DNA from 3 places in the Streptomyces sp. NBC_00683 genome. Region 1 is predicted to be linked to each of the others. Evidence: riboswitches for the same ligand, from Rfam matches in the RefSeq annotation. Region 1 holds a riboswitch; each other region holds the start of a gene.

Region 1 (10,458 bases):
GCGGATCTCGCCGTCCTCGTAGAAGGTCAGGTACGCGGCGGCCGACACCTCGTCCCGCAGCGAGGCGAGTGCGGGGCGGACGCGCGTGAGCAGCCCCTCCGCGAGGCTTCCCGGCTGCGGCTCGAACAGCTCGTCACCCATGACGAACCCGCCGTCGTCCAGCCTCTTCAGGTAGCCGTCATGGGTGAGCGCGGGCAGCAGCTCGTGCGCGGTGGCCAACGGCAGCCCGGCCTCCCTCGCCAGCTGCTCCGCGGGAACGCCGCCCTCGTGCGCTCCCGCCGCTTCCAGCAGGCGGAGGGCCTGCTGGACAGCCGCGACAGGCGTGGGGCCTACCTGATCACCCATTCCACCAGCTTGGACCCGGTACAGCCGAGCGGCAATATGTCCCGGATCCGCCCTGTTCCGAGCGCTGGGACGCGCGCCTCAGTCCTCGCCCTCCAGGTTGCCTTCCGTCTCCAGGAAGACCTGGCGCAGCGCCTCGAGCACGGCCGGGTCCGGCTTCGCCCACATGCCCCGCGACTCGGCCTCCAGGAGGCGTTCCGCGATGCCGTGGAGGGCCCAGGGATTGGCCTGCTGGAGGAACTCGCGGTTCGTCGGATCCAGGACGTACGTCTCCGTGAGCTTGTCGTACATCCAGTCGGCGACCACGCCCGTCGTCGCGTCGTACCCGAACAGGTAATCGACCGTGGCGGCGAGCTCGAAGGCGCCCTTGTAGCCGTGGCGGCGCATCGCCTCGATCCACTTCGGGTTGACCACCCGGGCGCGGAAGACCCGGGACGTCTCCTCGACCAGGGTGCGCGTGCGGACCGTCTCGGGCCGGGTCGAGTCGCCGATGTACGCCTCGGGGGCGGTGCCCTTCAGCGCGCGTACGGTCGCCACCATGCCGCCGTGGTACTGGAAGTAGTCGTCGGAGTCCGCGATGTCGTGCTCACGGGTGTCGGTGTTCTTCGCCGCGACCGCGATGCGCTTGTACGCGGTCTCCATCTCGTCCCGGGCCGGGCGCCCGTCGAGCTCACGGCCGTAGGCGTAGCCGCCCCACACCGTGTAGACCTCGGCGAGGTCGGCGTCGGTGCGCCAGTCGCGGGAATCGATGAGCTGGAGCAGCCCGGCACCGTACGTCCCCGGCCGGGAGCCGAAGATACGGGTGGTGGCACGCCGCTCGTCGCCGTGTTCGGCCAGGTCGGCCTGGGTGTGGGCGCGTACGAAGTTCCGCTCGGCGGGCTCGTCGAGGGAGGCGGCCAGGCGTACCGCGTCGTCCAGCAGGCCGATGGTGTGCGGGAAGGCGTCCCGGAAGAAGCCGGAGATGCGCAGCGTGACGTCGATACGGGGGCGGCCCAGCTCCTCGTACGGGATCGGCTCCAGGCCCGTGACGCGGCGCGAGGCGTCGTCCCAGACGGGGCGGACGCCGAGCAGGGCGAAGGCCTCGGCGATGTCGTCGCCCGCCGTGCGCATCGCGCTCGTGCCCCACAGGGACAGGCCGACGGAGGTGGGCCAGTCGCCGTTGTCGGCGCGGTAGCGCTCCAGGAGCGAGTCCGCGAGGGCCTGGCCGGTCTCCCAGGCGAGACGGGACGGGACGGCCTTCGGGTCGACGGAGTAGAAGTTCCGGCCGGTCGGCAGGACGTTCACCAGACCGCGGAGCGGGGAACCGGAGGGGCCCGCAGGGACGAAGCCGCCGTTCAGCGCGTGGACGGTGTGGTCGAGCTCGTCGGTCGTGGCGGCGAGGCGGGGCACGACCTCCGTGGCGGCGAAGTCGAGGATGTCGGCGACGGCGGGCGGCTGTCCGGCGGCCACTCCGGCGACGGCGGCCGGATCCCAGTCCGCGTCCTCCATCGCCTGGACGAGGGTGCGGGCCTGCTCCTCGATCGCGTCGGCGGCGGTGCGGGTGGCCGCGGACTCGTCGAGGCCGAGCGCCTCGCGCAGACCGGGCAGCGATGTCGTACCGCCCCAGATCTGACGGGCGCGCAGGACGGCGAGGACGAGGTTGACGCGGTCCTTGCCGGCCGGGGCGCCGCCCAGGACGTGCAGCCCGTCGCGGATCTGGACGTCCTTGATCTCACAGAGCCAGCCGTCGAGATGCATGATGAACTCGTCGAAGCCCTCGTCCTCGGGCCGGTCCTGAAGCCCCAGGTCGTGGTCGAGCTTCGCGGCCTGGATCAGGGTCCAGATCTGGGCGCGGACGGCCGGGAGCTTCGCCGGGTCCATCGCGGCGATCTGGGCGTGCTCGTCCAGGAGCTGTTCGAGGCGGGCGATGTCGCCGTAGCTGTCGGCGCGCGCCATCGGCGGTACGAGGTGGTCGACCAGCGTGGCGTGCACACGGCGCTTGGCCTGGGTGCCCTCGCCCGGGTCGTTCACCAGGAACGGGTAGACGAGCGGCAGATCGCCGAGTGCGGCGTCGGGGCCGCAGGCGGCGGACAGGCCGGCGTTCTTGCCGGGCAACCACTCCAGGTTGCCGTGCTTGCCGAGGTGGATCATCGCGTCGGCGCCGAAACCGTTGTCGTCCGCGGACGCGGCGATCCAGCGGTAGGCGGCCAAGTAGTGGTGCGAGGGCGGCAGATCGGGGTCGTGGTAGATCGCGATCGGGTTCTCACCGAAACCGCGCGGCGGCTGGATGAGGATCAGCAGGTTGCCGCGGCGCAGGGCGGCGAGCACGATGTCGCCCTCGGGGTTACGGGACCGGTCGAGGAACATCTCGCCCGGGGCCGGGCCCCAGTGCCGCTCGACGGCTTCGCGGAGTTCGGCGGGCAGCGTGGCGAACCAGCGGCGGTAGTCGGCGGCGGGGATCCGGACCGGGTTGCGGGCCAGCTGCTCCTCGGTGAGCCACTCCTGGTCGTGGCCGCCGGCCTCGATCAGCGCGTAGATCAGCTCGTCGCCGTCGCCGGAGACCAGGCCCGGGATGTCCTCCTCGGGCCCGAAGTCGTAGCCCTCGGCCCGGAGCCTGCGCAACAGGGCGACGGCGCTGGCGGGGGTGTCGAGGCCGACCGCGTTGCCGATGCGGGAGTGCTTGGTCGGGTACGCGGACAGGACGAGGGCGATCCGCTTCTCGGCGGCCGGGATGTGGCGGAGCCGGGCGTGCCGTACGGCGATTCCGGCGACGCGTGCCGCACGCTCGGCGTCGGCGACGTACGCGGGCAGGCCGTCCTCGTCGATCTCCTTGAAGGAGAACGGCACCGTGATCAGGCGCCCGTCGAACTCCGGCACCGCGATCTGGGTGGCGGCGTCCAGCGGGGAGACGCCCTCGTCGTTCTCCTCCCAGGCCGCACGGGGGCTGGTGAGGCAGAGCGCCTGGAGCACCGGTACGTCGAGGCCGGTGAGGGCGCCCGCGTCCCAGGACTCGTCGTCGCCGCCCGCGGACGCGGTGGCCGGCTTGGTGCCGCCCGCTGCGAGGACGGTCGTCACGATGGCGTCGGCGGCCCGGAGTTCGTCGATGAGTTCGGGCTCGGGCGTACGGAGCGAGGCGACGTACAGCGGGAGGGCGCGGGCTCCCGCGTCCTCCACCGCGGCGCAGAGCGCTTCGATGAACGCCGTGTTCCCGCTCATGTGGTGGGCGCGGTAGTAGAGCACCGCGATGGTGGGCCCGGTGACGCCCTCACGGGCCGTCCGCTCCAGCGGGCCCCAGGCGGGGGCGGGGGCGGGCGGCTCGAAACCGTGGCCGGTGAGCAGCACCGTGTCGGACAGGAAGCGGGCCAGCTGCTCCAGGTTGGCGGGGCCGCCGTGCGCGAGGTAGGCGTGCGCCTCGGCGGCGATGCCGATGGGGACGGTGGACGCGGCCATCAGCTGGGCGTCGGGGGCCTGTTCACCGGTCAGCACGACGACGGGGCGGCCGGTCGCCAGCACCTGGTCGAGGCCGTCCTGCCAGGCCCGTACGCCGCCGAGGAGGCGTACGACGACGAGGTCCGTGCCGTCCAGCAGCTCCGGGAGTTCCTCGAGGGAGAGCCGGGAGGGGTTGGCGTAGCGGTAGTTGACCGGGCCCGCGGACGCGCGGGCGCTGAGCAGGTCGGTGTCGGACGTCGACAGGAGCAGGATCATGCGGCGTCAGCCCTTCCTCGGGGTGTCCACGCCCCGGGCGGTGTCGGACGGCAGGAGTTCCTGACTCGCCCGGTCGTGGACCGGGCTCACAGTGGCGGGACCGCGCCGGAATCTCACCGGGCTTCCTCCCATGTCGCCGTCTGGCGATGGCGGGCCGAACGGACCGCCGCTAGGCATAGTAGGCGGCCAGGGGCCCGGCGTGAGGAGATGCCCCTGGACGGGACTTGTCCCGGCCGCCCGACGGCCGGTTCCCGCCCTGCGGCGGACGCGGCCGGGGACAGCAGCCCGGACCCTGGACCGCTCGCGGTTCCGGCTCCGGCCCGATGGGTGTCCTGCAGGTCACAGTCACCGTAGGACTGTGCTGCGGTCACGGTCGGTATGCTCGCCGCCATGCCCCCATCCGCCGTCCCGCCCCGGTCTCCGGGCGGTGATGCCTGCCCCGGAACACTGCGTCTGCACCGGGCGGACGACGGTGCGCTGGCACGGGTCCGGCTGCCCGGCGGAGTGCTGACCGTTGCACGGGCGAACGCCCTCGGGGAGGCCGCGGCCCGCCTGGGAGACGGTGAGTTGCATCTCACCTCGCGCGGCAATGTGCAGCTGCGCGGGCTCGCCCCTGACTGCGGTGCGGAGTTGGCCGGACTGCTGGGCAGGGCCGGGCTGCTGCCCTCCGAACGCCACGAGCGGATACGCAACGTCGTCGCTTCCCCCCTCGCCGGGCTCGACGGCCTCGGAGCCGCGGAAGTCGGACCGTGGCTGTCCGCACTGGACCGTCTGCTGTGCGGGAGCGACCGTGCGACCGCGCTCTCCGGCCGCTTCCTGTTCGCACTCGACGACGGCCGCGGTGACGTCGACGCCCTCGGCGCCGACCTCACCCTGCTGGCCCGTGCCGACGGCGACGCGATGCTGCGCATCGGGGACACCGACGCCGTCCTGCGCGTCCCGGCCGCCGAAGCGCCCCGCGCCGCGCTCCTGGCCGCCGAAGCGTTTCTGGACGCCGCCCCGGACACCGGTGCCTGGCGGGTGAAGGACCTGCCGGGCGGCTCCGCCGCACTGGCCGACGACGTCGTACGGCGGTTGCGGCAGACCGGTACCGCCGTGTCTGAGGACCGCCACCCCCGTCCTCACGCATCCGTCCCGCCTGTCCTCGGCCGCGTACACGGCGGCCGCCGCGATGTCGCGCTGTCCGTCGGCGTACCGCTGGGGCGCCTGGACCCGAATCAGTGGCGGCTCCTGGCCGGCGCCGGCGAACTGCGGCTCACCCCGTGGCGCGGGGTCGTCGTCACCGGCGTCTCACCGGATCACGCGGACGAACTGCTCGCCGCCCTCTCGGAGGCCGGTCTGATCACCGGGCCCGGCTCGCCGTGGGCCGGTGTCGGGGCGTGCATCGGACGGCCCGGCTGCGCGAAGTCCCTGGCCGACGTGCGGGCCGAAGCGGGGGCCGCCGTCGGACCCGTGGGAAGGCTGCCTGTGTACTGGTCCGGGTGCGAACGCCGGTGCGGCCATCCGCACGGGGAGTGGATCGACGTGGTCGCCACCCCGGACGGACACCGGATCTCCCATGTGACGGGGGACCGGTCGGACGCCACGGCGACGGTCCGGGACAACCCTGCCGCGCTGGCCGCCGCGGTGGCGGCGGCGCGAGGCTCTCGCACCTGACCGTGCATCACCTGTTCACCTGTGTCTGGCCGCCGGCCACAAACCCGATGAAGAAAGCGACAGCACTGTGCATCAGTACGAGAAGGACGGACCGGCGATCTACCGCCAGTCCTTCGCCACCATCCGCGCGGAGGCGGATCTGGCAGGGCTGCCCGCCGATGTGAGCCAGGTCGCCGTCCGCATGATCCATGCCTGCGGCATGGTCGACCTCGTACGCGACCTCGCCTTCTCGCCGGACGCCGTGGCCGACGCCCGCGCGGCGCTGCGGTCCGGTGCGCCCATCCTGTGCGACGTGGCCATGGTCGCCAGCGGGGTCACCCGCAAGCGGCTGCCGGCGGACAACGACGTGGTGTGCACCCTGTCCGACCCGGCCGTTCCGGGACTGGCCGCGAAGCTCGGCACCACCCGCAGCGCCGCCGCGCTGGAACTGTGGCGCGACCGCATGGGAGGGGCTGTCGTCGCCGTCGGCAACGCGCCCACCGCCCTCTTCCGGCTCCTGGAGATGATCGAGGAGGGCGCCCCGCGCCCCGCAGCCGTCATCGGGGTCCCGGTCGGCTTCATCGGCGCCGCCGAGTCCAAGGACGCGCTGGCCGCCCACCCGTCCCGCCTCGAGCACCTGATCGTGCGCGGCCGGCGCGGCGGCAGCGCCATGGCGGCGGCGGCCATCAACGCGATCGCCAGCGAGGAAGAGTGAGCGTGAGCGAGCACAAGAAGACCGGACGGCTGTACGGGGTCGGGCTCGGGCCCGGCGACCCGTCCCTGATGACCGTGCGCGCCGTGCAGGTCATCGGCGAGGCCGATGTCGTGGCGTACCACTCCGCCCGGCACGGCCGGTCCATCGCCCGTTCCATCGCGGCGCAGCACATCCGCGCCGACCACATCGAAGAGGCGCTGGTCTACCCCGTCACGACGGAGACCACCGACCACCCCGGCGGCTACCGGGGCGCGCTGGACGAGTTCTACACCGAGGCCGCGGCCCGCCTCGCGGTCCATCTCGACGCGGGGCGCACCGTCGCCGTGCTCGCCGAGGGCGACCCGCTGTTCTACGGCTCGTACCAGCACATGCACAAGCGGCTCGCGGACCGTTACACCACCGAGGTCATCCCGGGCGTCACCTCGGTCAGCGCCGCCGCCGCCCGTCTCGGCACTCCGCTCGTCGAGGGCGAGGAGGTGCTGACGATCCTGCCGGGCACGCTGCCGGAGGAGGAGCTGACGGCACGTCTGGCGGCCACCGACTCAGCGGTGGTGATGAAACTGGGCCGCACGTTTCCTGCCGTGCGCCGTGCGTTCGAGGCGTCCGGGAGGCTCGCCGAGGCGCGTTACGTCGAGCGCGCCACCATGGCCGGGGAGCGCACCGGTGATCTGGCCGACACCGACGCCGACTCGGTGCCGTACTTCGCGGTCGCGGTGCTGCCGAGCCGGATCGACGCACCCCGCCCCGAACGCGCCGCCGGATCCGGCGAGGTCGTCGTGGTGGGCACCGGGCCGGCCGGCCCGCTGTGGCTGACGCCCGAGACCCGCGGGGCGCTGGCCGCCGCCGACGACGTCGTCGGCTACACGACGTACCTGGACCGGGTGCCCGTACGTCCCGGGCAGCAGCGGCACGGCTCCGACAACAAGGTCGAGTCGGAACGCGCGGAGTTCGCCCTGGACCTGGCTCGGCGCGGGCGGCGGGTGGCCGTCGTGTCGGGCGGTGACCCGGGGGTCTTCGCCATGGCGACGGCCGTGCTGGAAGTGGCGTCGCAGGACGCGTACACGGACATAGCGGTACGAGTGCTGCCCGGCGTGACCGCGGCCAATGCCGCCGCCGCCCGCGCGGGTGCTCCGCTGGGCCACGACTACGCCACCATCTCGCTCTCGGACCGGCTCAAGCCCTGGGAGGTCATCGCCGAGCGGCTGCGCGCGGCGGCCACGGCCGATCTGGTGATGGCGCTGTACAACCCCGGTTCACGCAGCCGTACCTGGCAGGTCGGCAAGGCCCGCGACCTGCTGCTGGAGCACCGCTCCCCGGACACGCCGGTCGTGCTCGGGCGCGACGTCGGCGGCCCGGCGGAGAGTGTGCGCACGGTGCGGCTCGCCGATCTGGATCCGGCCGAGGTCGACATGCGGACGATCCTGATCGTGGGGTCCTCGCAGACCCGGTGGGTGCGGAGGGGGGACGGCCGGCAGATCGTCTGGACGCCGCGCCGCTACCCGGAGGACTGAACGCCCGCGGCGGGGTCCGGGGGCGCCGGGCCGCTGCCCGTCCGCTGTCGGACCCCCGTGCCACGATGGCGGACATGAGCGCTCCCGAACGCCCCATGCCCCCTTTGGACGCCGATGAGCGGACCTCCCTGGAGAGCTGGCTCGACTTCTACCGCACCACACTCGCCCGGAAGTGCGACGGCCTGACGGAGGGGCAGCTCCGCGAAGCGGCTGCGGAACCTTCGCCGATCACCCTGCTCGGGCTCGTCCAGCACCTCGCGGAGGTCGAGCGGAACTGGTTCCGCCGGGTCCTGGCCCAGGAGGACGCCCCGCCGATCTTCACCCCCGGTGCCGACCCCGAGGCCACCGACGGCGGTTTCGACCTGGCCGGCGGAGCGACGTACGAGCAGGCGCTGCCGATCTGGCAGGCCGAGATCGGCCGGGCGCGGGCGAACTGCGCCACCCGCGCACTCGATGACACCAGCCCCTTCATGGGCGGGCAGGTCACCCTGCGCTGGATCTACACGCACATGGTCGGCGAGTACGCCCGCCACTGCGGCCACGCCGACCTCGTACGCGAACGGATCGACGGCCGTACGGGCGTCTGAGCCGCCTAGACGCTGCGCGGGAGCGCCTGCCCCGTCTCCGGGAGCACCTGCCCCGCAAGGTCGCGCAGCCAGCTGACGGCCTCCCCGGGGGTCCCGGCCACCGGGACTCCCTCCGGTACCGGGGGCCTGCGGACCACGACCACCGGGATGCCCGCCTCGCGGGCGGCCGTGAGCTTGGGGGCGGTCGCCTCGCCGCCGCTGTCCTTCGTCACGAGGACGTCGATGCGATGGCTGCGGATCAGCTCCCGCTCCCCCTCCAGCGTGAACGGCCCCCGGTCCAGCAGCGTCTCCATCCGCGCCGGGTGCGGCACATCGGGAGCGTCCACCGAACGCATCAGGAACCACAGCTCGTCCAGACCCGCGAAGGCGGCGAGGCCCATCCGGCCCGTCGTGAGGAAGACCCGCCTGCCAAGTCCCGGGAGAAGCCCGGCCGCCTCCGCCAGCGAGCCGGCCGCATGCCACCGGTCGCCCTCCGAGGGCACCCAGCCGGGCCGGCGCAGAGCCAGCAGGGGAACATGGACTGTGGCGGCGGCCTCGGCCGCGTTGAAACTGATCTTCCCGGCGAAAGGATGGGTGGCGTCGATGACCGCATCCACTCGGTGCGCCCGGAGCCATGCGGCCATGCCGTCGGCTCCGCCGAACCCACCGATGCGCACCTCGCCGGGCGGAAGCTTCGGACGGCCGACGCGCCCCGCGAGCGAGCTGGTCACCCGGGCCCCGGCGGGCAGTCCGTCCGCGGCCACCAGGGACTCCGCGAGCAGGCGGGCCTCAGTCGTGCCGCCGAGGACGAGTACGTGCAGAGCCATCGGATCGGTCCATCCATGAGCAGTGAGGCGCAGGGCGGGCGCACCGCCCAACTCAAGCACACCGGTCTGCGGCCCGGATGGACGACCGGCGCCTGTGCGACCGCCGCGGCCACGGCCGCGTACACCGCGCTGCTGACCGGCGAGTTCCCCGATCCCGTGACCATCACCCTGCCCCGGGGGCAGACCCCGGCCTTCGCGCTCGCGGTGGAGGAGCTCGGCGACGGCAGTGCCATGGCCGGAGTGGTCAAGGACGCGGGCGACGACCCGGACGTGACGCACGGCGCGACGGTGAGGGCCACCGTGCGGCAGCTCCCTCCGGGGTCCGGAGTGGTCTTCCGGGCCGGGCCCGGCGTGGGGACGGTGACGCTCCCGGGGCTGCCGCTCGACGTCGGTGAGCCCGCGATCAACCCCGTGCCCCGCCAGATGATGCGGGACCACGTGGCGCGGGTGGCGTCCGACCACGGGGGCACCGGCGACGTGGAGATCACGGTCTCGGTGGACGACGGCGAAGAGATCGCACGTTTCACGTGGAACATTCGCCTGGGCATCCTGGGCGGCCTCTCGATCCTGGGCACGACGGGCGTCGTGGTGCCGTACTCCTGCTCGGCCTGGATCGACTCGATCCGCCGCGGGGTGGACGTCGCCCGGGCGGCCGGGCACACCCATGTGGCGGGGTGCACGGGCTCGACCTCGGAGAAGACGGTGGTGACCGAGTACGGGCTGCCGGAGATCGCCCTCCTGGACATGGGGGACTTCGCGGGGGCGGTACTGAAGTACGTGCGCCGGCATCCGGTGGAGCGGCTGACGGTCTGCGGCGGGTTCGCCAAGCTGTCCAAGCTCGCCGCGGGCCATCTGGACCTGCACTCGGGCCGCTCCCAGGTCGACAAGATCTTCCTGGCCGGGCTGGCACGGCAGGGCGGCGCGAGCGAGGCGCTGGCGGCCGAGATCGAGGTCGCCAACACCGGCCTGGCCGCGCTGCAGCTCTGCGCGGCGGCCGGTGTGCCGCTGGGCGACCTGGTGGCCGTGGCCGCCCGGGACCAGGCGCTGTCCGTGCTGCGGGGAGCGCCCGTGGCGGTGGACGTGATCTGCATCGACCGGGCGGGGACGGTGGTGGGGCGGAGCGAGGTGCGGTGACCGGGAGCCGTGAGCCCCCAGCACCCGCCGTACAGGCCCGGGTC
Region 2 (10,458 bases), 1.1 Mb from region 1:
CGGTGGCGAAGTTGTCCTGCTTCACCGCGCGCGCGAAGTTGTCGAAGGTGAGGGAGGAGGGCCACAGGGTCTGGTCGTACGACCGGATCTCGTGGTTGGGGCGCAGGGAGCTGACGATCAGCCAGTAGACCGGGAAGGCCATGAGGCCGGCTGTGACCAGCGCCAGGATGTTGTAGCCGAGGCGGTTCTTCTTGCGGTCGGGCCGCAGGACCTGGGCAGGAGCGTTCGAGGGTGCGGAGGTGCTCATTCGACCTCTCCCGTCTTGATCAGCTGGCGCAGGTAGTACACGGCGACACCGGAGAGCATCAGGACGGTGATCAGAGCGATCGCACTGCCCTGGCTGAAGGAGGTGGACTCGAACGCCTTGGAGAAGGAGTAGAGGCCGAGGGTCTCGTAGTCCGGCTCCGGCTTGTTGCCGCGCAGCAGCCAGATCTGGCCGAAGACGTTGAAGTCCCAGATGACCGACAGGGTGGCGACCATCGTGAAGACCGGCCTGATGACGGGCCACGTCACGAAGCGGTAGACACCGAACGCGGAGGCTCCGTCGAGAGCTGCCGCCTCCTCCAGCTCCTTGGGGACCTGGGTGAGGGCCGCGTACATCGTGATGACGACGAACGGGATGGCGCCCCAGACGACCAGCAGCGTGATGATGCCGAAGCCCTGCCAGGGGTCGAGGAACCAGTTGTGGCCGAGCCAGCCCTCGTCGCCGGTGAGGTCGGCGAGCAGCGTGTTGATGAGGCCGTAGTCCGAGTCGGCGAGCCAGCGGAAGACGGACGCGGCGACCATCAGCGGCATGGACCAGGCGGCGATCAGTGCCACCGTCAGGACGAGCCGCACCCAGGTGGACAGGCGCAGCATCATCAGGGCGATCAGCAGGCCGATGCCCATGGTCAGGACGACACAGATGGTCATGAAGACGACGGTCCGGCCGGTGACCGACCAGAACTCGGGGTCCCCGAGGATGTTGGTGAACTGCTCGAAGCCGACCCACGGCGTCTCGCCGTTGCCCCACAGAGCCGCGCGCCCCAGGTCCTGGAAGGACATGATCACGGTCTTGATCAGCGGGTAGACGTAGACGGCGGCGATCGCCAGGATCGCCGGCAGGATCAGGAAGTAGGGGAGGAGCTCGCCCTTCTTCCGCCGCTTCTTCGGGCGCGGCCCGGCAGCATCCTGCTTGGAGGGTGAGGTCCCGATCTCCTCCGGGGCACTCGGTACGGATACCGGTGGACCGGCGGCCTGGGTGTCGGCAGCAGTCACGTGGCTGACCTTCCATCGGGATTCCGGGGGTGCGCACCCGGAAATCACGGCGTTCTCTACCTAAGAAAGAAAGGGGGCGGGGACCCGGTGTCGCGGGCCCCCGCCTGGAGAGCCGAAGGCTCAGGGACTACTTGTTGATCAGCTCGTTGATCTTGCCGTCGGCCTTCTTGGCGGCGTCGGCGACCGAGGCTCCCTTGAGGATCTCCAGGAGCATGTTCTCCAGGACCTCCTCCTTCTCGATCGAGGTCCAGCCCGGCGCGATCGGCGTGAACCAGGCGTCCGGCACCGCGTTGGCGACGGCGGCGGTCTCCGGCTTGGCCTTCAGCGGCTCGAGCTGCTTCTCGTTGTTCGGGAGGATGTTCTTGGAGGCGAGCACCTCCTGCGACTTCTCACTGGTGAAGAGGGAGATCCACTCCTGGCCCAGGTCGGTGACCTTCGACTTCGAGGTCACCGCGAGGTCGGAACCACCGATGAAGGACGGGAGCGCCTTGCCGTTCGGGCCGGGCATGCCGGCCGTCCCGATCTTGTCCTTGAGCTTCGGGTTGCCGTTGTTCGCACCGTCGACGACGGACCCGGCCTCCCAGCCGTTGCCGTACAGCAGGGCCGCCTTCTCGTTGGCCATGACGTTGGCGTGGTCCTGCTCGTCCTTCGTCTGGTCGGCCTTGTTGTACTTCTTGACCAGGTTGATGAAGTGCTCGATGCCCTTCTGGGACTCGGCGGAGGAAAGGTTGCCCTTCCACTCCTTCGCACCCTCGTCGTACTCGGCGATGGAGCCGCCGTACGCCGCGACGTAGGAGGCGGCCGCGTACCAGTAACGGCCCGGCAGGTAGAGGGACGAGAAGCGCTTGTCCTTCTTGCCGTACTCGGCCTGCACCTTGTCCAGGGCCGTGAACAGCTCGTCCTCGGTCTGCGGCAGCACGTCGCTGCCGGTGCCCTTCTTGAGCATGTCCTTGTTGTAAATGGCGACACGGGCGCCGGCGTAGTAAGGCACGCAGAACTGCTTGCCCTCAAAGGTGCAGGTGTCCTTCAGACCCTTGATCCAGGTGTCCGAGTTGTCGTACTTCTTGGGGTCGATCTCGGCGAGTGCGCCGTTCAGGATGTACTGCATCGTCTCGGTGTTGCCGAGCTCGACGACATCCGGGAACTTGTCGCCACCGAGGGCGGTGTCGAGCTTCTTGGCCTTGTCCGCCCACTGCTGGTACTGGACGTTGACCTTGACCTTGGGATACTTCGCCTTGAACTGGGCGTTGACATCCTTGACCAGCTCCGGCCAGGTGCTCTGCGCGTCGACCATGAGCCAGACCGTCAGGCTCTCGGTACGGTCCTTCGGGTCCTTCGAAGCGTTGTCGCCACTGTCCCCACCACACGCCGCGATACCGGTCATCATCGCTGCGACGCCTACTGCCGCTATGAGCTTGCGCTTCATGCCACACCCTCCTCAGGGATACCAGCAACCCCCCGCCCACCGCGGAAATGTACGACCAGTACTGCCTGTGGGTCTGGGACCTGGTCTTTAATGGTTTAGACCAGTACCGGGAGCTTGGCCTAGACCTTTAGGGGTGTCAAGGGTGTATAAGAAGTGCACTCGCGTCCGTTATAGGACCGACATCTAAGGGAGGGCGACGACCCGTGACCGGACCGTGCCACCATGTGAGCCGCGACAGACGGAGGAGCCGGTGACGGCAGCAACGCAGCAGTCGGGAAGGCGGGCCATGGGTGCCGACGGGGCCAGCAGTACGAGCGAGACCGGCGCGGGTACGCGAACGGCGCGCGTCCCGAAGTATTACCGGCTCAAGCGCCATCTCCTCGACATGACCGACACCTTGCCGCCCGGCACGCCGGTGCCGCCCGAACGGACCCTGGCGGCCGAGTTCGACACCTCGCGCACCACCGTGCGCCAGGCCCTGCAGGAACTGGTCGTCGAGGGCCGGCTGGAGCGCATCCAGGGCAAGGGCACGTTCGTCGCGAAGCCGAAGGTGTCCCAGGCGCTGCAGCTCACCTCGTACACCGAGGACATGCGCGCCCAGGGTCTGGAGCCCACGTCCCAACTGCTGGACATCGGTTACGTCACAGCGGACGACACGCTCGCCGGGCTGCTCGACATCACGGCGGGCGGACGGGTCCTGCGCATCGAACGGCTCCGGCTCGCGAGCGGTGAGCCCATGGCCATCGAGACCACCCACCTTTCGGCCAAACGCTTTCCCGCGCTGCGCCGTTCGCTGGTGAAGTACACCTCTCTCTACACGGCGCTGGCGGAGGTCTACGACGTCCGGCTCGCCGAGGCCGAGGAGACCATCGAGACCTCTCTCGCCACCCCGCGCGAGGCGGGACTGCTCGGTACGGACGTCGGCCTGCCGATGCTCATGCTGTCCCGGCATTCGATCGACGGGGACGGCGAGCCGGTGGAGTGGGTCCGCTCGGTGTACCGCGGCGACCGGTACAAGTTCGTGGCCCGTCTGAAGCGGCCCACCGACTGAGAAAAGCCCCGGAATACCGATATGACTGATCCCCCTGCCGGCGCAGGGGGATCAGTCATTTCGGGCGACGCAGGACCGTTGCAGGACCGCAATGCGGACGGGGGGTGACGGTGGCCGGAACCCTCGCCTAGATTTCGTGCGCATTGCAATCGGTGATCAGCGAGGGGACGGAGTCGCCACATGCCGGAAGATACGGTCGTGAAACGACCAACAGTGACACCCACAAGGGTGATTATCGCCCTCTGTCTTATCGCGCCGTTCGTGGCGATGCTCTGGGTGGGTTCGTACGCGAAGGTCGATCCGACCTTTATCGGCATCCCGTTCTTCTACTGGTACCAGATGCTCTGGGTGCTCATCTCGACCGCTCTCACGATGGTCGCGTACAAGCTGTGGCAGCGTGACCAGCGCTCCCGCAAGGGAGGTGCGTCAGCATGAAGGACGGCGTGAACGGCGTCGCACTCGCCGTATTCATCTTCTTCTTCCTGGCCGTCACGGTCATCGGATTCATGGCCTCGCGCTGGCGCAAGGCCGAGAACGAGGCGAGCCTCGACGAATGGGGCCTGGGCGGACGGTCGTTCGGCACCTGGGTCACCTGGTTCCTGCTCGGCGGTGACCTCTATACGGCGTACACCTTCGTCGCGGTCCCCGCGGCGATCTACGCGGCGGGCGCGGCCGGCTTCTTCGCCGTCCCGTACACGATCCTCGTCTACCCGCTGATCTTCACCTTCCTGCCGCGGCTCTGGTCGGTCTCGCACAAGCACGGCTACGTGACCACCTCGGACTTCGTCCGCGGACGCTTCGGCTCGAAGGGGCTGTCGCTGGCGGTCGCCGTCACCGGCATCCTCGCCACGATGCCGTACATCGCCCTCCAGCTCGTCGGCATCCAGGCCGTGCTGGACGTCATGGGCGTCGGCGGCGGTGAGACCACGCACTGGTTCATCAAGGACCTGCCGCTGCTGATCGCGTTCGCCGTACTCGCCGCGTACACCTACTCCTCGGGGCTCCGCGCGCCCGCGCTGATCGCTTTCGTCAAGGACGGTCTGATCTATCTGGTCATCGCGGTGGCCATCATCTACATCCCCATCAAGCTCGGCGGATTCGACGACATCTTCGCCAAGGCGGGCGAGGCGTTCTCGACCAAGAACGAAGCTGCGGGGAAGCCCGTCGCCGGCCTCGTCCCGGGCGAGATGGGCCAGTGGGGATACGCCACGCTGGCACTCGGTTCGGCGCTGGCGCTCTTCATGTACCCGCACTCCATCACGGCGACGCTCTCCAGCCGCAGCCGTGACGTGATCCGGCGCAACACCACGATCCTGCCGCTGTATTCGCTGATGCTCGGTCTGCTGGCCCTGCTCGGCTTCATGGCGATCGCCGCCGGAGTGAAGGTGGACAACGGCCAGCTGGCCATTCCGCAGCTGTTCGAGAACATGTTCCCCGACTGGTTCGCCGGTGTGGCCTTCGCCGCGATAGGGATCGGCGCACTGGTGCCCGCGGCGATCATGTCGATCGCCGCGGCGAACCTCTTCACCCGCAACATCTACAAGGACTTCATCAAGCCCGACGCGACCCCGGCCGAGGAGACCAGGGTCTCCAAGCTGGTCTCGCTCCTGGTCAAGGTCGGTGCGCTCGCCTTCGTCCTCACCATGGACAAGACGGTCGCGATCAACTTCCAGCTGCTCGGCGGGATCTGGATCCTCCAGACGATGCCGGCCCTGGTGGGCGGCCTGTTCACCCGGTGGTTCCACCGCTGGGCCCTGATCGCGGGCTGGGCGGTCGGCATGATCTACGGCACGGTCGCCGCGTACGGCGTCGCCAGCCCGACCCAGAAGCACTTCGGCGGGTCCTCGAAGGAGATCCCCGGCATCGGGGAGATCGGCTACATCGGTCTGACCGCGTTCGTGCTGAACGTCGTCGTGGTGATCGTGCTGACCTTCGTCCTGAACGCGCTGAAGGCACCGGCCGGGATCGACGAGACCTCCCCGTCCGACTACACGGCGGACGCGGGCGACCCGGGTGTCAAGGTGGAACTCCCGCCGGCCACCGTGGGCGCCCCGGGCGGCGGTCACTGACCCCGTCCCGGCGAGAGCCTGGTTCCGCAGCGGGCCGCCACGTCCCCCACGGGGGCGCGGCGGCCCGCTCCGTTCCCGTCCCGCCGCAAAGGAGTTCGACCCTCGCCTCCGCCTGCGGCAGACTCCCGCCCATGGACATCTCGATCAGGCCCGTCGGCCCCCAGGAGCACGAGGCACTGGCCGGCATCACCGCCGAGGCGTATCTCGCGGACGAGTTGCTGGACTTCGGCGCCGACGACCCCTATCTGGCCGAGCTGCGCGCGGTCGGGCGCCGGGCCGCCGAGGCGGAGGTGCTGGTCGCGGTGGGCGGTGACGGCACGCTGCTCGGCGGCGTGACCTACGCGGCACCCGGCAGCCCGTGGGCGGACATCGCCCGGGCGGACGAGGCCGAATTCCGGATGCTGGCCGTCTCCCGCGAAGCCCGTGGGCGCGGGGCGGGCGAGGCGCTCGTGCGGGCCTGTATCGACCGGGCACGGGCCACGGAGGGCGTCTCCGGTCTCGTCCTGTCGACGCAGCAGGCCATGCTCGGCGCCCATCGGATCTACCGGCGCCTGGGCTTCGTACGGACTCCGGACCGGGACTGGAAGCCCGTCGAGCACATCTCGCTCCTGACATTCCGTCTGGACCTCTGATCGAGCGCGACACAACATGTGGGGGCTGCACTGTCCGGCGGCCCCCACATGTATGCTCGTGCTCGCTGTCTCCGCAGGGGAATCCGGTGCGAATCCGGAACTGTCCCGCAACGGTGTGATCGGTGTGCTTCTGCGCACCCGGGAGTCCGAAGACCTGCCGACAGCGCGTCCGGCTCGACCGAACCGGACGCCAGACGTCCGGGCCTCGCGGAGGGCCGGTGGACGCCGTGAGCAGTGCTGCCCCGACCCGGGCATCGCCCTGCCCGGCTGCCCCCGCTCCCGCCGGCCCCGAGCCGAGCGAGGGATAGTCCCAGTGACCATCGCGCCAGCCGATCCGGTTTCAGCGGTCGATTCAGCCGAGTCCACGCACGCCACGCCCGACGGGCCCGGGACCGCACTGCTGCGGACCCTGACCGACCTCACCGTCGATCTGCCCGACACCGACCCCGGACGGGTCGCCGCCGCCGCGCTGCGCGGCCGCAACGCCCGGTCGGACGAGGCCGAGCTGCGCTCGCTGGCCACCGAGGCCGCCGCGGGTCTGATCTCCGAGGACCCCGCCTACTCCCGGCTCGCCGCACGGCTCCTCACCCGCACCATCGCCGACGAGGCCGCCGGCCAGGGCGCCGTCTCCTTCTCCGCCTCGGTCGCCGTCGGCCACCGCGAGGGCCTGATCGCGGACCGTACGGCCGAGTTCGTCACGCTGCACGCGGACGCCCTCGACGCGCTGGCCGGGCAGGCTGTCGCCGACGGGGCCGACGACCGCTTCGGCTACTTCGGGCTGCGGACGCTGTTCAGCCGCTACCTGCTGCGCCATCCGCTCACCCGCCAGGTCATCGAGACCCCTCAGCACTTCATGCTCCGGGTGGCCGCCGGCCTCGCCGAGGACACCTCCGAGCGCGCCCTGGACGAAGTCGCCTCGCTGTACGGGCTGATGAGCCGGCTCGACTACCTCCCTTCCTCGCCCACCCTGTTCAACTCCGGCACCCGGCACCCGCAGATGTCCTCCTGCTATCTGCTGGACTCCCCGCTGGACGAGCTCGACTCGATCTACGACCGCTACCACCAGGTGGCGCGGCTGTCCAAGCACGCGGGGGGCATCGGCCTCTCGTACTCCCGCATCCGCGCCCGGGGTTCGCTGATCCGTGGCACCAACGGGCACTCCAACGGCATCGTGCCGTTCCTGAAGACGCTCGACGCCTCGGTCGCCGCGGTCAACCAGGGGGGCCGCCGCAAGGGTGCCGCCGCCGTCTACCTGGAGACCTGGCACGCGGACATCGAGGAGTTCCTGGAACTGCGCGACAACACGGGCGAGGACCAGCGACGCACGCACAACCTGAATCTGGCGCACTGGATCCCCGACGAGTTCATGCGGCGCGTCGACGCGGACACCGAGTGGTCGCTGTTCTCCCCGGCCGACACCCCCGAGCTGGTCGACCTGTGGGGCGACGAGTTCGATGCCGCATACCGTGCGGCGGAGGCCAAGGGCCTGGCCCGCAGGACGATGCCCGCCCGTGAGCTGTACGGCCGGATGATGCGGACGCTCGCCCAGACCGGTCAGGGCTGGATGACGTTCAAGGACGCCTCCAACCGGACCGCGAACCAGACCGCTGAGCCGGGCAGGGTCGTGCACTCGTCGAACCTGTGCACGGAGATCCTCGAGGTCACCGACGACGGCGAGACGGCCGTCTGCAACCTGGGTTCGGTCAACCTCGGCGCGTTCGTCGTCGGCGGGGAGATGGACTGGGAGCGGCTGGACGCCACGGTCCGCACCGCCGTGACCTTCCTCGACCGCGTGGTGGACATCAACTTCTACCCGACCGAGCAGGCCGGCCGGTCCAACGCCCGCTGGCGCCCGGTGGGCCTGGGCGCGATGGGCCTGCAGGACGTCTTCTTCCAGCTGCGGCTGCCCTTCGACTCGCCCGAGGCCCGCGCGCTCTCCACGAGGATCTCCGAGCGGATCATGCTGGCCGCGTACGAGGCGTCGTGCGACCTCGCGGAGCGTTCGGGCCCGCTGCCCGCCTGGTCCGAGACGCGCGCGGCCCGCGGTGTGCTGCACCCCGACCACTACGACACCGAGCTGAACTGGCCGGAGCGCTGGGACGCGCTGCGTGCCCGGGTCGCGAAGACCGGGATGCGCAACTCGCTGCTGCTGGCCATCGCGCCGACGGCGACGATCGCCTCGATCGCCGGTGTGTACGAGTGCATCGAGCCGCAGGTCTCCAACCTCTTCAAGCGCGAGACGCTCAGCGGTGAGTTCCTCCAGGTCAACGCGTACCTGGTGGACGAGCTGAAGAAGCTCGGCGTGTGGGACGCGCGGACCCGGGAGGCGCTGCGCGAGGCGAGCGGCTCGGTGCAGGGCTTCGCCTGGATCCCCGAGGACGTGCGTGCGCTGTACCGCACGGCGTGGGAGATCCCGCAGCGCGGTCTGATCGACATGGCGGCGGCCCGTACGCCGTTCCTCGACCAGAGCCAGTCGCTGAACCTGTTCCTGGAGACGCCGACGATCGGCAAGCTCTCCTCGATGTACGCGTACGCCTGGAAGCAGGGGCTGAAGACGACGTACTACCTGCGCTCGCGTCCGGCGACCCGGATCGCCCGTGCGGCATCCGGGACGGCCGCTGCCGCCGCGCCCATTCCCGTACAGCAGGCTTCGGCGCCCGACGCGGACGCCATCGCCTGCTCGCTCGAAAACCCCGAGTCCTGCGAGGCCTGCCAGTAATGAGTTCCGACACCACCAAGAACCTGCTCGACCCGGGCTTCGAGCTGACGCTGCGCCCCATGCGCTACCCGGACTTCTACGAGCGCTACCGGGACGCGATCAAGAACACCTGGACGGTGGAGGAGGTCGACCTCCACTCCGACGTCTCCGACCTGGCCAAGCTCTCCCCCGGCGAGCAGCACATGATCGGCCGGCTCGTCGCGTTCTTCGCGACCGGTGACTCGATCGTCTCCAACAACCTGGTGCTGACGCTGTACAAGCACATCAACTCCCCGGAGGCGCGGCTGTACCTGTCGCGTCAGCTGTTCGAGGAGGCGGTGCACGTCCAGTTCTATCTGACGCTGCTCGACACCTATCTGCCCGATCCGGATGACCGTGCGGCAGCGTTCGACGCGGTCGAGGAGATCCCCTCCATCCGCGAGAAGGCCCAGTTCTGCTTCAAGTGGATCAACGAGGTCGAGAAGCTCGACCGCCTGGAGACGCAGGCCGACCGCCGCCGCTTCCTGCTGAACCTGATCTGCTTCGCTGCGTGCATCGAGGGTCTGTTCTTCTACGGCGCCTTCGCGTACGTGTACTGGTTCCGCTCGCGCGGCCTGCTGCACGGCCTGGCCACGGGAACCAACTGGGTGTTCCGTGACGAGACCATGCACATGAACTTCGCGTTCGAGGTCGTGGACACCGTCCGCAAGGAGGAGCCGGAGCTCTTCGACGACGCCCTCCAGCAGCAGGTCACCGACATGCTGAAGGAGGCGGTCGAGGCGGAGCTGCAGTTCGGCCGCGATCTGTGCGGCGAGGGCCTGCCCGGCATGAACACGGAGTCGATGCGCCAGTACCTGGAGTGTGTCGCCGACCAGCGGCTCACCCGGCTCGGCTTCCCGCCGCTCTACGGCTCCGAGAACCCCTTCTCGTTCATGGAGCTGCAGGGGGTCCAGGAGCTGACGAACTTCTTCGAGCGCCGGCCCTCCGCGTACCAGGTGGCGGTGGAGGGCTCGGTCGGCTTCGACGACGACTTCTAGGGTTCGGCGAAAGACCTCAGGTCCTCGCCCAACTTCCGGCGAACGGGCGCCGCGTGGCCGTGACCGGCTGCGCGGCGCCCGCCGTTTCCGGGGGCTGCGCGGACCGCTGCCGTTCCGCGTCCCGCAGCTCGCGGTCGATCCGGCGCTCCCGTGCGAGCCCGGCGAGCGCGGGCAGCAGGACGAAGGCGAAGAGTGCGGCTGTGGCCAGGTAGCTCAGGAATGTGTTCATGGCTCCACTGTCGTCCGTGCGAGCGGATTCGGTCAGTGGCAGGACTGTCATAGAGCATC
Region 3 (10,458 bases), 2.4 Mb from region 1:
GGGCAAATGCGGCAGACCGGAGGTGCGCCGGAACCCGGCGAAGGCCGGTTCCCGCACCGCCGCGGGCCGGCGCGGCCGCCCCCGACGCACACAAGCGGAATGGCTGTTCGCGCTTGGAGTCACCGCACCGCCCTGCCCAGTTCATCTTCCGTTCACCCAGGTTGCTTACGTTCCTACAGCCACTGACGTCGAACGATTGCCTGGGTAAATGGAACACATCACGCTGCTGCTCGCGATCGTGATCGTGACAGCTCTCGTGTTCGATTTCACGAACGGTTTCCACGACACCGCCAACGCGATGGCCACCACCATCTCGACCGGCGCCCTCAAGCCCAAGACAGCGGTGGCCATGTCCGCCGTTCTCAACCTCGTCGGCGCGTTCCTGTCGGTGGAGGTCGCCAAGACGATCTCCGGCGGGATCATCAATGAGAACGGCCTCAGAACCGAGGTCATCTTCGCGGCGCTCGTCGGCGCCATCCTGTGGAATCTGCTGACCTGGCTGGTCGGCCTGCCCTCCAGTTCCTCCCACGCACTCTTCGGCGGCCTCATCGGCGCCGCGGTGATGTCGGCAGGCTGGTCCTCGATCAACGGCGGCACCGTCGTGACGAAGGTCCTCCTGCCCGCGATCGCGGCACCCCTCGTCGCCGGTCTGGCCGCACTGCTGGCCACGAAGCTGACGTACCGCCTCAACCGGAAGATCACCGACGAGGCGCAGCTGAAGTCGACCGCCAAGGGCTACCGGGCCGGACAGATCGCCTCGGCGGGTCTCGTCTCGCTCGCCCACGGCACCAACGACGCCCAGAAGACGATGGGCATCATCACCCTGGCCCTGGTCACCGGTGGCGTGCTCGCCCCCGGCTCCAACCCGCCGGTCTGGGTCATCGCCTCCGCCGGTATCGCCATCGCGATGGGCACCTACCTCGGCGGCTGGCGCATCATCCGCACCATGGGCAGCGGCCTCACCGAGCTCAAGCCGCCGCAGGGCTTCGCCGCCCAGACCAGTGCGGCCACGGTCATCCTGGCCTCCTCGCACCTCGGCTTCTCCCTCTCCACCACCCAGTCCTGCTCCGGTGCCGTGATGGGCGCCGGTCTGGGACGCAAGGGGGGCGTGGTCCGCTGGTCCACCGCCACCCGCATGTTCATCGCCTGGGGCCTGACCCTGCCGGCCGCCGGTCTGGTCGGTGCGGGCGCGGAGTTCCTCACCAAACAGGGCCCCTGGGGTGTCGGCGTGGTCGCCGTGCTCCTCGTCGCGGGCTCCGGTGCCATCTGGCTGCTGTCGCGCCGCAAGCCGGTCGACCACACCAACGTCAACGCGACGGACGCCGAGCCCGCGGGCGTCGTCACCACCGCCATCGCGGCCGTCAGCCCGCCGCCCGTCGGCTCCGGCGTCCCGGACCTCAAGACCACCATCCCGGCCCCGGCCCCGACGGCCGGATCCCCGGCCGACCCGGCCCGACCGGCCACGGTGTAAGGACAGATCCGTATGAACATCGACTGGGCAGCTCTCGCCTCCGTCTTCGGTGTCAGCCTCGTGGTCACCGTCGCACTGGTCGGCCTCTTCACTCTCGGCATCATCGGCCTCTCCAAGCAGGCCTCGGCGGTGCAGTCCGGCGGATCTCTCACGCTGGCACGCACCGGCGCGTACGCCTGCTTCGGGCTGTGCGCGGCGGCGGTCGCCTACGGGATCTATCTGATCGTCGTCTGACCACCCCGGCGCTGCGCCGCCGTCTCCTCGCATCGGGCCGGACACACCACGTGTGTGTCCGGCCCGATGTGCGTCTGCGCACACTGCACTCCCGCAGGTCAACGGCAGGTTGACGGGCCTTCACGGGGCGTGGTGGACTGCCGGTGCCATTTACGGCGACAGGAGAGGAAGCCGGTGCGAATCCGGCGCGGTCCCGCCACTGTCACCGGGGAGCAGGCCCCCACACGGAAGTCACGGTCCGACACGGACTGGAAGGCCGGGGGAACTGCGGATCCGGAAGCCAGGAGACTCTCGTCGCCGGTCACGTCGAACCAGGGCGCGGACCCTGAGTTAAGGACATCTGCCATGCCTGGCTGCCGTGCGTCGGTCCCTGTGTCACCCGCTCCGAAGGTCCTTCGAGGCGCGACGGCCGGCTGAACCGTGCGAGCCGACCGCATCTTCGCGTACGGCGCCACCGCCGGCCTGATCGGCGACCTGCTGCTCGGTGACCCCCGGCGGGGCCACCCCGTGGCCGCCTTCGGGCAGGCCGCGGCAGGCGTCGAGAGCCGGCTGTGGCGCGATCACCGCGGCTGGGGCGCCCTGCACGCGCTGGTCTGCGCCGGGGGCGCCGCGGGCGCCGCCGCACTGGCCGCCCGTGCCGTACGGAACCGTCCCGCCGCGGCCGTGGCGCTGACCGCCGCCGCCACCTGGTCCGTCATCGGGGGTACGTCGCTGGGCCGCGAGGCCCGCGCCATCGGCGGTGCGCTCGCCGCCGGTGACATCGAGGTGGCCCGGGAGCGGCTGCCGCACCTCTGCGGCCGTGACCCCGAGTCCCTCGACGGACCGCAGATCGCCCGCGCGGTGGTGGAGTCGGTCGCCGAGAACACCTCCGACGCCGTCGTCGGCGCTCTGGTGTGGGGCGCCATCGGCGGTGTCCCCGGCCTGGTCGCGTTCCGGGCCGTCAACACCCTCGACGCCATGGTCGGCCACAGGTCGCCGCGCCACCGGCGCTACGGCTGGGCATCGGCCCGCCTCGACGACCTCGCCGGCTGGCCCGGTGCCCGCCTCACCGCCGTGCTCGCCGTGGCCGCCGGCGGCCGTCCGCGCGAGGCCGTACGGACCTGGCGGGCCGACGCGGGAAAGCACCCGAGCCCCAACGCGGGCCCGGTGGAGGCCTCGTTCGCGGGTGCGCTCGGCGTGCGCCTCGGCGGGACCCTCGCGTACGGCGGGCGGGTCGAGCACCGGCCCGTGCTCAACGGGGAGAGCGGCCGGGACGTGCGGGTGGCGGATATCGAACGCGCGGTGCGGCTGTCGCGCCGGGTGAGTGTGCTGGCCCTCGGCGTGTGTGCGGCCGCGCGGCTGGCCTCGGGAAGGAGGGGCCGGGCATGAGCGGCGGACAGGGCGGCGGGCTGCTGGTCGCGGGAACGACCTCGGACGCGGGCAAGAGCGTCGTCACGGCGGGAATCTGCCGGTGGCTGGTGCGCCGGGGGGTGAAGGTCGCGCCGTTCAAGGCGCAGAACATGTCGCTGAACTCGTTCGTCACCCGCGAGGGTGCGGAGATCGGCCGCGCCCAGGCGATGCAGGCGCAGGCCGCCCGCGTGGAGCCGAGCGTGCTCATGAATCCGGTGCTGCTCAAGCCCGGCGGTGACCGCTCCAGTCAGGTCGTCCTGATGGGGAAGCCGGTCGGCGAGATGAGCGCGCGCGGCTACCACGGCGGGCGCCAGGAATCGCTGCTGGGGACGGTCGTGGACTGCCTGGAGCAGCTCCGGGGCACGTATGACGCCGTGATCTGCGAGGGGGCGGGCAGTCCGGCCGAGATCAATCTGCGGCGCACGGACATCGTGAACATGGGCATCGCGCGTGCCGCCCGCTTCCCGGTGCTGGTCGTCGGGGACATCGACCGCGGCGGGGTGTTCGCTTCGTTCTTCGGTACGACGGCGCTGCTGGGCGCCGAGGACCAGTCACTGGTCGCCGGGTACCTCGTCAACAAGTTCCGCGGCGATGTGTCGCTGCTGGAGCCCGGCCTGGACATGCTGTTCGAGCTCACCGGGCGCCGTACGTACGGGGTGCTGCCGTTCGCCCACGGCCTCGGTATCGACGAGGAGGACGGGCTGCGGGTGTCGATGCGCGGCGCCGTCCGGGAGTCGGTCGTCGCGCCGCCGCACGGGCAGGACGTCCTGAGGGTCGCGGTGTGCGCCGTGCCGCTGATGTCGAACTTCACCGATGTGGACGCGCTGGCGGCCGAACCGGGTGTGGTGGTCCGGTTCGTGGACCGGGCCGAGGAGCTGGCCGACGCGGACCTGGTGATCGTGCCCGGTACGCGCGGCACGGTGAAGGCGCTGGCGTGGCTGCGCGAGCGGGGACTGGCCGACGCGCTGCTGCGGCGGGCAGCCGAGGGGCTTCCGGTGCTCGGGATCTGCGGCGGGTTCCAGGTGCTCGGTGAGTCGATCGAGGACGAGGTGGAGTCGCGGGCGGGGCTGGTCGACGGGCTGGGGCTGCTGCCGGTGCGGATCCGGTTCGGCCGGGAGAAGGTACTGGGCCGGCCTGTCGGGTCGGCGCTCGGAGAGCCCGTGGAGGGATACGAGATCCATCACGGGGTCGCCGAGGTGCGCGGCGGCGAACCGTTCCTGGACGGGTGCCGGGTGGGCGCCGTGTGGGGGACGCACTGGCACGGGTCGCTGGAGAGCGATGCGTTCAGGCGCCGGTTCCTGGCGGAGGTGGCGCGGGCGGCCGGGCGGCGGTTCGTGGCGGCTCCGGACACGAGCTTCTCGGAGCTGCGGGAGGAACAGCTGGACCGGCTGGGGGATCTGATCGAGGAGCACGCGGACACGGATGCGCTGTGGCGGCTGATCGAGGAGGGGGCGCCGGCGGCGCTGCCGTTCGTGCCGCCGGGGGCGCCGCGGGGGGCGGGGGCTTCCGTCCCTTCCCCGGGCCGGGGCCTCGCCCCGGACGCGGAGCGAACGCCTGATGTGGCTGGACCAGTTGTGCATGTGACAGAGGAGGCACCGTGAGTACCCCGTATCCCTTCACCGCCATCGTCGGACAGGACGATCTGCGGCTCGGGCTGTTGCTGAACGCCGTCAGTCCGGCCGTCGGCGGCGTCCTCGTCCGGGGCGAGAAGGGCACCGCCAAGTCCACCGCCGTGCGGGCGCTCGCTGCGCTCATGCCTGAGGTGTCCGTGGTCTCCGGGTGCCGGTTCTCCTGCGATCCGGTCGCGCCAGACCCGGCGTGTCCCGACGGTCCGCACGAGGCAGGGACCGGCGTGTCGCGTGCGGCGCGGACAGTGGAGCTGCCCGTCGGCGCGTCCGAGGACCGGCTCGTGGGTGCGCTGGACATCGAGCGGGCGCTCTCGGAGGGGGTGAAGGCCTTCGAACCGGGGCTCCTCGCCGATGCGCACCGCGGGATCCTGTACGTGGACGAGGTCAATCTGCTCCATGACCACCTGGTGGACCTGCTGCTCGACGCGGCGGCCATGGGTGCCTCGTACGTCGAGCGCGAAGGCGTCTCCGTACGGCATGCGGCGCGGTTCCTGCTGGTCGGGACGATGAACCCCGAAGAGGGCGAGCTGCGCCCGCAGTTGCTGGACCGCTTCGGGCTGACCGTCGAGGTGGCCGCCTCCCGCGACACCGACCAGCGGGTCGAGGTCGTACGGCGGCGGCTCGCGTACGACGACGATCCGGACGGGTTCGCCGCCCGGTGGGCGCAGGAGGAGGGCGCGTTGCGGGCACGGATCGCCGCCGCGCGTGTCCTGTTGCCCGAAGTGGTGCTCGGGGACGGCGTGTTGCGGCAGATCGCGGCGACGTGCGCGGCCTTCGAGGTGGACGGGATGCGTGCCGACATCGTCATGGCCCGCACCGCTACGGCGCTTGCCGCGTGGGCGGGGCGCGACGAGGTCACCGCCGAGGACGTGCGGCAGGCCGCGCTCCTGGCGCTCCCCCACCGGCGGCGGCGCAACCCCTTCGACGCGCCCGGGCTGGACGAGGACAAGCTGGACGACACCCTCAGGGACGCGGCCGACGACGCGGACGGGGGCGACGACGATCCGGATCCCGACGGGCCGGGTGGCGGCGGGCTGCCCCCTCAGGGCGGCGGTCCCGACGCGGAGGGCGGTCCCGGCACGGAGAGCGGTCCGGGCACGGAGAGCGGTCCCGGGGAGGAGAGCGGCCCCGGAACCGGCCGTCCCGACGCGCCCGCGCCGGCCGGCGGCGGGGAGCAGCAGCCGGTACGTGCCTCGGAGCCGTTCCGCACGAAGATGCTCAGCGTGCCCGGTCTCGGCGAGGGCGCGGCCGGGCGGCGGTCCCGGGCGCGTACCGAGCACGGGCGGACGACGGGGGCGCTGCGGCCCCAGGGGGCGCTGACGAAGCTGCACCTCGCGGCGACCGTGCAGGCGGCGGCGCCGCATCAGCGGGCGCGGGGGCGGTCCGGCCGGGGGCTCGTCGTACGGCGTGACGATCTGCGGCAGGCGACGCGGGAGGGGCGCGAGGGGAACCTGGTGCTCTTCGTGGTGGACGCCTCGGGGTCGATGGCGGCCCGGCAGCGGATGAGCGCCGTGAAGGGTGCCGTGATGTCGCTGCTGCTGGACGCCTACCAGCGGCGCGACAAGGTGGGCCTGGTGACGTTCCGCGGCAAGGACGCCGAGGTCGTGCTGCCGCCCACCTCGTCGGTGGACGCGGCGGCGGCGCGGCTGGAGTCGCTGCCGACCGGCGGGCGCACCCCGCTGGCCGCGGGGCTGCTGAGGGCGCACGACGTCCTGCGGGTGGAGCGGATGCGCGATCCGTCCCGGCGGCCGCTGCTCGTCGTGGTGACGGACGGCCGGGCGACCGGTGGTCCGGACCCGGTGGCGCTGGCCGCACGGGCCGGCCGGCTGCATGCCGCCGAGGGCACGGCGTCCGTCGTCGTGGACTGCGAGTCGGGGTTCGTGCGCCTCGGGCTCGCCGCACAGCTCGCCCGGGACCTGGGGGGCAGCGCGGTCACGCTCGACGAACTGCGCGCCGACTCGATCGCCGGGCTGGTCAAGGATGTTCAAGCAGCCGGGAGGGCCGCGTAATGCCACAGGGACAGCCTGTATCGGTGCCGGACGACGGGCTGACGACGCGTCAGCGACGCAATCGTCCGCTCCTCTTCGTCCACACGGGCATCGGCAAGGGCAAGTCGACGGCGGCCTTCGGGCTCGCCCTGCGGGCCTGGAACCAGGGATGGCCGATCGGGGTGTTCCAGTTCGTGAAGTCGGCGAAGTGGAAGGTCGGCGAGGAGAACGCGCTGAAGGTGCTCGGGGCGAGCGGCGAGGGCGGCACCGTCGACTGGCACAAGATGGGCGAGGGCTGGTCGTGGGTCCAGCGTGGCCTCCACGGCGACAACTCCGACAACGAGGAGAAGGCCCGCGAGGGCTGGGAGCAGGTCAAGCGCGACCTGGCGGCCCAGACGTACAAGCTGTACGTGCTGGACGAGTTCGCCTATCCGATGCACTGGGGCTGGATCGACACCGACGAGGTCGTCGAGGTGATGCGCGACCGTCCGGGGACGCAGCATGTCGTGATCACCGGGCGCAACGCCCCCGCGAAGCTGATCGAGGCAGCCGATCTGGTGACCGACATGTCGAAGGTCAAGCACCCGATGGACGCCGGTCAGAAGGGCCAGAGGGGCATCGAGTGGTGAGTGTTCCTCGTCTGGTCATTGCCGCGCCGGCCTCCAACACCGGCAAGACCACGGTCGCGACGGGCCTGATGGCGGCCTTCGCGGGCCGCGGCCTCGCCGTGTCCCCGCACAAGGTGGGCCCGGACTACATCGACCCGGGATACCACGCGCTGGCCACCGGCCGTCCGGGGCGCAACCTGGATGCGTACATGTGCGGTACGGAGCTGATCGCCCCGCTGTTCGCGCACGGTGCCGCCGGTGCCGACCTGGCGGTCGTCGAGGGCGTGATGGGGCTGTACGACGGCGCTTCGGGGCAGGGTGAACTCGCCTCCACGGCCCAGGTGTCGAAGCTCCTGCGGGCTCCCGTCGTGCTCGTCGTCGACGCCTCCTCGCAGTCCCGTTCGGTCGCTGCCCTCGTGCACGGTTTCGCGTCCTGGGATCCGGAGGTGCGGATCGGCGGGGTGATCCTCAACAAGGTGGCGTCCGACCGGCACGAGGCCCTCCTGCGGGAGGCGCTCGAGGAGACGGGCCTGCCGGTGCTGGGGGCACTGCGGCGGGCGCCGCAGGTGGTGACGCCTTCACGCCATCTGGGTCTGGTTCCGGTGGCGGAGCGGCAGACCGAGGCCGTCGACGCCGTACGGGCGATGGCGGACCGGGTACGGGCGGGCTGCGACCTGGACGCCCTGCTGGCGCTGGCCCGTTCGGCGCCCGCGCTGCCCGACGGGGTGTGGGAGCCGGAGCGGCATTCCGTCGAGGGGGTGCGGCCGGTGGTGGCCGTGGCGGGCGGGGCCGCGTTCACGTTCGCGTACGCGGAGCATGCCGAGCTGCTGACAGCCGCCGGAGCGGATGTGGTGGTCTTCGACCCGTTGCACGACGAGAAGCTGCCCGCGGGGACGGCGGGACTGGTCATCGGTGGCGGCTTCCCCGAGATGTACGCGCCGCAGCTGTCGGCCAACGAACCGCTGCGCAGGTCGGTGACCGAACTGGCCCTGTCCGGCGCCCCGGTGGCGGCGGAGTGCGCGGGGCTGCTGTATCTGGCGCGTGAGCTGGACGGGCGTCCCATGTGCGGGGTGCTGGACGCCTCGGCCCGGATGTCCGAGCGGCTGACGCTCGGCTACCGGCAGGCGGTCGCGGTGTCCGACAGTGTGCTGGCGGCGGCGGGAACCCGGCTGCGCGGGCACGAGTTCCACCGGACGGTGCTGGAGCCGGGCGCCGGTGCCACCCCCGCCTGGGGCATGCACCAGCCGGAACGGCGGGTGGAGGGCTTCGTCCAGCGGGGTGTGCACGCGAGCTATCTGCATACGCACTGGGCGGCGTCACCCGGGGTGGCCCGGCGCTTCGTGGAGCACTGCCGGGCATGAGCAGCACGGCGAGGCTACTCCGCGATGCCGACGACCAGCCAGATGAAGCCCACTCCCGCGACGGTGCACAGCAGCGTGGAGCGGGCCGGGTGGTCGTGGTGGGCCTCGGGCAGGATCTCGGCGGCGGCGAGGTAGAGGAGCGCCCCGCCGAAGAAGCCGAGATAGCAGCCGAGCAGTTCCTCCGGAAGGGTGAACAGCAGGGTGGTCGCCGCGCCCACGATCGGGGCCAGGGCGTCCGCGTACAGCATCAGGAGGGCCTTGCGGCGGGCGTTCCCGTAGAGGCTGGTGATCGTGTACGTGTTGAATCCGTCGGCGAAGTCGTGGGTGATGACGGCGAGTGCGACGGCGGCGCCCATGCCGCCGCCGACCTGGAAGGCGGCGCCGAGCGCGATGCCGTCCATCAGGCTGTGTCCCACCATCGCGGCCGCGGCCGTCATCCCGACCTGCGGCACTCTCTCCTCGCCCGCACCATGTGCCGCCTGGCGTACGGCCAGTGAACGCTCCACGACATGGGCCACCAGGAAGCCGCCCACGAAGAGCAGCAGCGCGGCGGGGACGCCGAAGACCGCTCCGCCCGCGGCATCCACCGCCTCGGGCAGCAGATCGAGACCGACGACGCCGAGCATCAGTCCGCCGGCGAGGCCGAGCACCAGGTGACGGCGGTCGGTGACGCGTTGAGCGACCCAGCCGCCGGCCAGGGTCATCAGGAACGCGCCGAGCGCGACGAACACCGCCATGGGCCCTTGCTAGCCGATCGACCCCCGGGCCCGCATCTCAGGCAGCCCTGAACCACCCCTTCGAACAAGGATTCAGCCCATGAACCGGACCGCGCTCGTCGTCGGCGTCGGTGCCCGCCGGGGCGTCACGGCCGACGAGGTCATCGGGCTGATCCTTCAGACGTTGCGCGCGGCCGGGCTGCGGGCCGCCGATGTGGTGGAGCTGGCAACGCTCGACACGAGGGCGGACGAACCGGGGATCACGGATGCGGCGGCACGGCTCGGGGTGCGGGTGCGCTCGTATCCCGCCGCGGTGCTGGCCGCCGTCCGCGTACCGAACCCCTCGGGGGCGCCGCGGGACGCCGTGGGGACACCGTCGGTCGCGGAGGCTGCCGCGCTCTCCGGCGCGGATGAACTCCTCGTACCGAAGCGGAAGTCGGCCTCGGTGACCTGCGCGGTGGCGCGCCGACTGCTTTCTGTCGGCACCCCGGCGTCGACGAATGGCGCTGAGCCGTTCACCATGGCTGCCATGCCCCCCACGAAGCACATCGACAGCGCCGGGCCGGACCTGCGGCACCACGGCGACGCGGAAGTACGCGGCCTGGATCTGACCGACCTCGCCGTGAACGTACGGACCGGTACGCCCCCGGACTGGCTGCGGGAGCGGATAGCCGCGTCACTGGTCTCGCTGGCCGCCTATCCGGACGGGCGTTCAGCACGGGCGGCGGTGGCCGCGCGGCACGGACTGCCCGAGGAGCGTGTCCTGCTCACGGCGGGTGCGGCCGAGGCCTTCGTGCTGATCGCACGGGCGTTGCCGGCCCGGCGGCCGGTCGTCGTGCACCCGCAGTTCACCGAGCCGGAGGCGGCGCTGCGCGCGGCCGGGCACGAGGTGGGGCGGGTGGTGCTGCGTCCGGAGGACGGCTTCCGGCTGGATCCGGCGGCGGTGCCCGAGGACGCCGATCTGGTGGTCGTCGGCAATCCGACCAACCCGACGTCCGTGCTCCATCCCGCGGGTGTGCTGGAGCAACTGGCGCGGCCCGGGCGGACGCTGGTGGTCGACGAG

The links. Region 1 has a riboswitch for cobalamin ahead of cobN (cobaltochelatase subunit CobN). Riboswitches for the same ligand answer to the same signal wherever they lie in the genome.
Region 2: another riboswitch for cobalamin. It lies ahead of OG257_RS13310 (ribonucleoside-diphosphate reductase subunit alpha); the one in region 1 lies ahead of cobN (cobaltochelatase subunit CobN).
Region 3: another riboswitch for cobalamin. It lies ahead of OG257_RS29435 (cobalamin biosynthesis protein); the one in region 1 lies ahead of cobN (cobaltochelatase subunit CobN).

The regions. Positions count from the first base shown of each region.
Region 1 covers NZ_CP109013.1:4,183,882-4,194,339, forward strand. The annotation lists gene OG257_RS18740 (IclR family transcriptional regulator) at 1-345, opposite strand, end outside; gene cobN (cobaltochelatase subunit CobN) at 424-4,026, opposite strand; cobalamin riboswitch at 4,062-4,209, opposite strand; gene OG257_RS18750 (cobalamin biosynthesis protein CobG) at 4,405-5,682, shown strand; gene OG257_RS18755 (precorrin-8X methylmutase) at 5,750-6,376, shown strand; gene cobJ (precorrin-3B C(17)-methyltransferase) at 6,373-7,887, shown strand; gene OG257_RS18765 (DinB family protein) at 7,962-8,474, shown strand; gene OG257_RS18770 (cobalt-precorrin-6A reductase) at 8,480-9,280, opposite strand; gene OG257_RS18775 (cobalt-precorrin-5B (C(1))-methyltransferase) at 9,296-10,414, shown strand; gene cobM (precorrin-4 C(11)-methyltransferase) at 10,457-10,458, opposite strand, start outside.
Region 2 covers NZ_CP109013.1:3,039,547-3,050,004, forward strand. The annotation lists gene OG257_RS13275 (carbohydrate ABC transporter permease) at 1-247, opposite strand, end outside; gene OG257_RS13280 (carbohydrate ABC transporter permease) at 244-1,257, opposite strand; gene OG257_RS13285 (sugar ABC transporter substrate-binding protein) at 1,385-2,683, opposite strand; gene OG257_RS13290 (GntR family transcriptional regulator) at 2,970-3,734, shown strand; gene OG257_RS13295 (DUF3311 domain-containing protein) at 3,915-4,169, shown strand; gene mctP (monocarboxylate uptake permease MctP) at 4,166-5,803, shown strand; gene OG257_RS13305 (GNAT family N-acetyltransferase) at 5,935-6,435, shown strand; cobalamin riboswitch at 6,484-6,611, shown strand; gene OG257_RS13310 (ribonucleoside-diphosphate reductase subunit alpha) at 6,749-9,154, shown strand; gene OG257_RS13315 (ribonucleotide-diphosphate reductase subunit beta) at 9,154-10,170, shown strand; gene OG257_RS13320 (hypothetical protein) at 10,187-10,399, opposite strand.
Region 3 covers NZ_CP109013.1:6,591,775-6,602,232, reverse strand. The annotation lists gene OG257_RS29445 (inorganic phosphate transporter) at 209-1,471, shown strand; gene OG257_RS29440 (hypothetical protein) at 1,484-1,705, shown strand; cobalamin riboswitch at 1,870-1,996, shown strand; gene OG257_RS29435 (cobalamin biosynthesis protein) at 2,126-3,073, shown strand; gene OG257_RS29430 (cobyric acid synthase) at 3,070-4,695, shown strand; gene OG257_RS29425 (putative cobaltochelatase) at 4,692-6,731, shown strand; gene cobO (cob(I)yrinic acid a,c-diamide adenosyltransferase) at 6,731-7,339, shown strand; gene OG257_RS29415 (cobyrinate a,c-diamide synthase) at 7,333-8,679, shown strand; gene OG257_RS29410 (ZIP family metal transporter) at 8,694-9,416, opposite strand; gene cobC (Rv2231c family pyridoxal phosphate-dependent protein CobC) at 9,496-10,458, shown strand, end outside.